Regions from separate parts of the Citrobacter portucalensis genome, predicted to be linked through region 2. Evidence: predicted binding sites of a transcription regulator. Region 2 holds the regulator's gene; the other holds the start of a gene.
What was found. Region 2 encodes Fur, which represses iron uptake genes when iron is present. Its sites were predicted from a motif close to ATAATAATGAGAACNACTATCAA; they were not measured.
Positions count from the first base shown of each region.

Region 1: a site for Fur is predicted at 1,733-1,755, ahead of feoA (ferrous iron transporter A). Genes of this name have one in related genera too.

Region 1 covers NZ_CP092466.1:347,539-350,959, forward strand. The annotation lists gene feoB (Fe(2+) transporter permease subunit FeoB) at 1-1,376, opposite strand, end outside; gene feoA (ferrous iron transporter A) at 1,395-1,622, opposite strand; gene LY264_RS01635 (Tex family protein) at 2,055-3,421, opposite strand, start outside.
Region 2 covers NZ_CP092466.1:3,538,748-3,542,168, forward strand. The annotation lists gene ybfF (esterase) at 1-304, shown strand, start outside; gene ybfE (LexA regulated protein) at 433-720, shown strand; gene fldA (flavodoxin FldA) at 876-1,406, shown strand; gene LY264_RS17275 (ryhB-regulated fur leader peptide) at 1,617-1,703, shown strand; gene fur (ferric iron uptake transcriptional regulator) at 1,696-2,142, shown strand; gene tcuR (tricarballylate utilization LysR family transcriptional regulator TcuR) at 2,271-3,197, shown strand; gene tcuA (FAD-dependent tricarballylate dehydrogenase TcuA) at 3,295-3,421, shown strand, end outside.

The sequences.
Region 1 (3,421 bases), 1.9 Mb from region 2:
TACAGCGAGAAGACCGCCAGCGCGCCGTTCTGACCAAAGAACGCGGCGGCAAAGACGGCGAAAATCGCCAGACGTGCACCACAGGACATAAACGGCGCCATCATGATGGTCATCAGACGCTCACGCGGGGCATCCAGCGTACGTGCGCCCATCACTGACGGTACGTTACAGCCAAAGCCGACGATCAGCGGGACGAACGATTTGCCCGGCAGTCCCAGCGCCTGCATTAGACGGTCCATCACAAATGCGGCGCGCGCCATGTAGCCGGAGTCTTCAAGGAAGGAGAGGAACAGATACATCATGCCGATTTGCGGTACCAGCGGCAGCACGGTGTTAATCCCGCCGCCAAGGCCCTGGGCCAGGAAGATGGTCAGCCAGTCCGGGAAATGCAGCGTATAGCCAATCCACTGAATACCATGGATAAAGAGTGCCACGGAGCCAACATCAAACAACGGCTGCAGCGCGCCGCCAATGTTGATGGCAAGCAGGAACATCAGGTACATCACGAACAGGAAAATCGGCAGACCGAGGAAGCGGTTGAGGATAATTTTATCTACCGCGGTGGTGAAACGGCTCGGCTCTGCCGTCAGGGTATTACTGACGGTATCGCAGATAGCGGCAATGCACTGGTAACGTGCATCGGCAATATGTAGCGCCGGGTCGTCCATTGTCTCGCTCAGGCGAGCAACAGCGGCATCAAGGTTTTGTGCTGCATCACCGGCGTAAGCACGGCTGTAGATATCGCCTTCGAGCATCTGTAGGCCCAGCCAGCGGCGCTGTTTAAGCGGCATATCTTTGGCCATTGCGTCGGCGAGGGAATCAGCTTCTTGCAGCAGCGGCTGGGCATAATGGACCAGCTCAACGGTGTCGTTTTCTTTGTAGCGATCGATCGCCAGCTTCAGTGCTTCAATGCCGCGGGCGCGGGTGGAAACCAGTGGAACCACCGGACAGCCAAGACGAGCGGAGAGGGCGTCGATATCGATACGGATTTGCTGTTTCTCAGCAATATCCAGCATGTTCAGTGCGACGATGCAGGGAATACCCAGCTCAAGCAGTTGCAACGTCAGGTAGAGGTTGCGTTCAAGGTTTGAAGCATCGACCACGTTGATCAAGAGATCCGCGTCGCCGCTTAAAATATAGTGGCAGGCAATCTGCTCATCGAGAGAGGTTTGCGATGAGATTGTCGTCAGAGAATAGGTGCCGGGTAAATCGACCAGCGTGACCTGGTGGTCCGTCGTGGCGAAATGGCCTTCTTTACGCTCAACGGTAACGCCAGCCCAGTTGCCTACACGCTGGCGCGCGCCGGTGAGCTGGTTGAATAAAGTTGTCTTGCCGGAATTAGGATTACCAATTAAACCAATGGTTAGTTTTTTCATTTTTATAGACTCACTGTATTAACAGGAAACCGCTTCCACTTCTAATAACGCCAGATCCTTCTTACGCAATACCAGACTTACGCGACGCGTTTCGATATGGATAGGATCGCCGAGCGGGGCGACGCGTACCACGTTGAAGGATGAGCCGGGTAGCATGCCAAGTGACAACAGTTTCTGACGATAAGCCGGGCTGATTTCACGGGCAAAACCGGTAATTTTCCACGCACTGTCAGGAGTGAATTGCATAGGGACCTACTTATATCTCGCTAACTGGATGATAACCTCATGGGGCGACAGGGCGGCATGAGACCAGATGATTAGCCAACGTAAGGAAAGAGTAAATAATCAACAAATCAATGATAATGAGAATGGTTTCTATCATCAATAGAATAAATGTGACGGAATGTACAATTGGATAATAATTTGAGCCAATTTTGATATTCCTCAATATTTATTCTGGTTGGAAACGAGTGATTCGCGGAAGTAATTATTGGGGATCTTAATGTTTAATTAAGGTTTCATCTGTTAATGAAGTGATAAATATATTGTGGTGCAAAGCGGGGCATAGATTAAATATGCCGGATGACGACGCTCATGCGTCTTATCCGGCCTACAAATTAATTGCGATAACCTGGCCGGACAGGGCGTTTACACCACCATCCGGCACAGGGTTTAAACTTAGCGTTTTTTACCCATCGCCGCCGCCAACGCATCCATCATCGCGCTGTTGCCCGCAGGCTGTGCGTCACGGCCACGCGGTTTCGCCGCTTTTGGTGCCGGGCGATTGCCCTGAGCGCGATCGTTATTCCCGCCGCCGCGACGCGCATTGGTTTCACCCGGCTGCTCGTCCAGACGCATGGTCAGCGCGATACGCTTACGTTGCAGGTCCACTTCCAGCACTTTCACCTTCACAATGTCGCCCGCTTTCACCACGGTGTGTGGATCTTCGACGAACTTATTCGACAGTGAAGAGATATGCACCAGACCATCCTGATGCACGCCGATATCAACAAATGCGCCGAAGTTGGTGACGTTGGTGACTGCCCCTTCAAGAATCATTCCCGGCAGCAGATCGTTCATGGTTTCTACACCATCGGCAAACTGCGCGGTTTTAAATTCAGGACGCGGATCGCGGCCCGGCTTTTCCAGCTCTTTGATGATGTCGGTGACGGTCGGCACCCCGAAGCGTTCGTCGGTAAAATCAGCGGCTTTCAGATTACGCAATTCGCTGCTGTTACCCATCAGATCACGCAACGATTGCTCGGTGGCAGCCAGAATGCGTTCCACAACCGGATAAGCTTCCGGGTGAACGGTAGAGGCATCCAGCGGGTTATCGCCGTGGTTGATACGCAGGAAGCCCGCGCACTGTTCAAAGGCTTTAGGCCCAAGACGGCTGACTTTTAACAGTTGCTGACGGTTCTGGAATTGACCGTTCTCATCACGCCAGGCAACGATATTCTGCGCCATCATGCGCGTCAGACCAGCAACACGGGTCAGCAGCGGTACGGAGGCGGTATTCAGATCGACGCCGACGGCGTTCACGCAGTCTTCCACCACCGCATCCAGCTTACGCGCCAACTGAGTCTGGCTTACGTCGTGCTGATACTGGCCCACGCCGATAGATTTCGGATCGATTTTCACCAGCTCAGCCAGCGGATCCTGCAGACGACGGGCGATAGACACCGCGCCACGCAGAGATACGTCGAGGTCCGGGAACTCCAGCGCCGCCAGTTCGGATGCGGAGTAAACCGACGCGCCGGCTTCACTGACGATCACTTTCTGCGCGGTCACTTGCGGGAACTGCTTTTGCACGTCGAGGAAGAAACGCTCGGTTTCGCGCGACGCCGTACCGTTACCAATCGCCACCAGTTCAACGTTGTGTTTTTCACACAGCGCCGCAACGGCAACGGCGGCTTTGGCGGCCTGACCGGTATGCGGATAAATGGTGTCGGTCGCGACCAGCTTGCCGGTACCGTCAACCACTGCCACTTTTACACCGGTACGCAGACCTGGATCGAGGCCCATGGTGGCGCGCAGCCCGGCCG
Region 2 (3,421 bases):
CGTAATCCAGTTTCTGCTGAAATCTTTCGTCGACGGCGAATGGCGTTTTAACGTTCCCGTGCTGTGGGATCAGTATCCTCATATCGTCGGTTGGGAAACCATTCCTGCGTGGGAGCACCCGGCGCTGTTTATCCCTGGCGGCAACTCACCGTATGTTACCGAAGCGTATCGCGAACAACTGCTGGCGCAATTCCCACAGGCTCGGGCGCATGTTATTGCAGGAGCCGGTCATTGGGTGCATGCGGAAAAACCGGAGGCGGTGCTGCGCGCCATCCGTCGTTATCTGAACGAACAGGCTAACTGATTAAAAACTCAGCGTCTGCGCGCGATTACGCGCGTGGGCGTTGGCGTGTCACCCCTGCTGATGTATTATGGCGCGCTATCCATCCGGGCAGACGCCTGGCTGATTGTTTCCCCGAAGTCACCAAGATCATGGCCAAAGAACAAACGGACCGTACGACATTAGATCTGTTCGCGCAGGAGCGTCGCCCGGGACGACCCAAAACTAATCCGCTCTCGCGTGATGAACAGTTACGTATTAATAAACGTAATCAGCTTAAGCGTGACAAAGTTCGCGGGCTTAAGCGTGTCGAACTGAAACTGAACGCTGATGCCGTTGACGCTCTGAACGAGCTGGCCGAGGCGCGCAACATGAGTCGCAGTGAACTCATCGAAGAGATGCTGATGACCCAACTCAGCACATTGCGCGGTCAGGCATAGTCTGAATTTCTGCTCTAAATCATAAATCGTGTAGCACAGAGTGCAGTCCTGCGTGTTTGCTGTTTCCGCATGCCTGACTGTTCTGCTATGATTGCCCTTATCCGTGGGCAATGCGCCACCACCATTTCAATAAGTTTCAAGAGGTTATTTAACTCATGGCAATCACTGGCATCTTTTTCGGCAGCGACACCGGTAATACCGAAAACATCGCAAAAATGATTCAAAAACAGCTTGGTAAAGACGTTGCCGATGTTCATGACATTGCAAAAAGCAGCAAAGAAGACCTCGAAGGTTATGACATTCTGCTGCTCGGCATCCCAACCTGGTACTACGGTGAAGCGCAGTGTGACTGGGACGACTTCTTCCCTACCCTCGAAGACATTGATTTTAATGGCAAACTGGTTGCATTGTTCGGCTGCGGCGACCAGGAAGATTACGCAGAATATTTCTGCGATGCGTTAGGGACCATTCGCGACATCATCGAACCGCGCGGCGCAACCATCGTTGGTCACTGGCCGACGGCGGGTTATCACTTTGAAGCGTCTAAAGGCCTGGCTGACGACGACCACTTTGTCGGTCTGGCTATCGATGAAGATCGCCAGCCAGAACTGACAGCAGAACGCGTAGAAAAATGGGTTAAGCAGATCTCTGAAGAGCTGCACCTCGACGAAATCATTAATGCCTGATTTCGTGCGGCGTAGATTTCCATCTGCGCCGCATCAATAGATAAAACCAATCAAAATAATTGCTACAAATTTGTAACTTTTTCGTCTGACCCTGTACAATGGCTGGATGCCAATCGGGTGTTGCACAGTGTGTTTGTCGGCGATACCACGTTTTGATTAACAATATATGCCAGAGACTTGCAGTTTTCATTTAGCCATGGCAGTTCTATAATGATACGCATTATCTCAAGTGCAATTTCTGTCACTTCTGTTAATGAAGTGAATCGTTTAGCTACAGGACAGATTCCGCATGACTGACAACAATACCGCATTAAAGAAGGCTGGCCTGAAAGTAACGCTTCCTCGTTTAAAAATTCTGGAAGTTCTTCAGGAACCGGATAACCATCACGTCAGTGCGGAAGATTTATACAAACGCCTGATCGATATGGGTGAAGAAATTGGTCTGGCGACCGTGTATCGTGTGCTGAACCAGTTTGATGATGCCGGTATCGTGACCCGCCATAATTTTGAAGGTGGTAAATCCGTCTTCGAACTGACTCAACAGCATCATCACGATCACCTCATCTGTCTCGACTGCGGCAAAGTAGTCGAGTTCAGCGATGATTCCATCGAAGCGCGCCAGCGTGAGATTGCGGCTAAACATGGTATTCGTTTAACCAACCATAGTCTCTATCTCTACGGCCACTGCGCTGAAGGCGATTGCCGCGAAGATGAGCATGCCCACGACGGCAAATAATGTAATGCTTTTTGAAAAGCCAACCTTCCGGTTGGCTTTTTTTATGGGCATTACCTGCCCTTTTCCCCTTCCCTCCGCTCCTGTGTTGCTTTAATGTAAAAATCAATTGCCCCTTCCGGAGAGTCGAAATGGAACTTCGCCAGCTACGCTATTTTGTGCGCATTGTAGAAACCGGCAGCATGGGTAGCGCGGCACTCGATCTCAATATCGGGGTTTCGGCACTCAGCCAGCAAATGTCGCGTCTGGAAAGCGAACTCGCTATTCGCCTGCTGCAGCGCACCTCGCGCGGTGTGACACCCACCAGCGCCGGGCTGGCTTTTTACTCCCAGGCGCAGCTGGCGCTTCGTCACGCAGACGACGCGATCCTCGCCGCACGCGAGTCCCGGCTTTCCGGGCACGTCAGCGTCGGCATGGCTCCCAGTACTGCTTCCGTTCTCGGAATGCCGTTTATCAACGCCATGCGGGAAAGCTACAGTGATGTCCGTCTGCATGTGGTGGAAAGCCTCTCTGGCAATCTGGAGCGGATGATTAATACCCGCCAGATTGATCTGGCTGTCGTGTTTCAGAAAGAAAAGATCCTGCGCTGGAGCGCCATACCGATTCTCGAAGAGCGGCTGTTTTTGATTGGGACTCATGCCTTACTGGCTGATATTGCCGATGACAATATTGCTCCAGCCCAGCTGGCAAGTATCCCATTGATAATGCCAAGCCCGGGCCACGGTCTGCGCGGCAGGCTGGAAGCGATTTGTCAGGAACACGCGCTGAACATTGAGATCGCCACGGAAATTGATGGTCTGGCGCTACTCATGCGCGCCGTGCGCAGTGGCATTGGTGCCACTCTCCAGCCCGGCGCGGCAATTTCCCATCTCGATAAAGAGACGCTAAGAGTGATCGGCGTCCACAATCCAATACTTAGCCGCCCCAACTTTCTGGTGAGTCTCTCAGACGATGAACTCACCCCGGCAGGCCTCGCGGCCCGCGTGGTGCTGACGAAAGTGATGCATCAACTGGTGGAAGCAGGAAGCTGGCCTGGCGCCATCCTTTACAATAACTAAAGTACCGTTTAGCACCACGTCATAGCGCCCGCACAAGCCGTGCGTATACATTTTAATTACAAATTTAACAAATGGTTAAATGGTAATGGAGTATACGATGGTTGATGTTCTGGTGATTGGTGGTGGCAATGCCGCGTTATGCGCTGCCTTGTCTGCCCGCGAGCAAGGAGCTTCGGTACTCCTGCTCGAAGCGGCTCCCCGTGAATGGCGCGGAGGAAACTCCC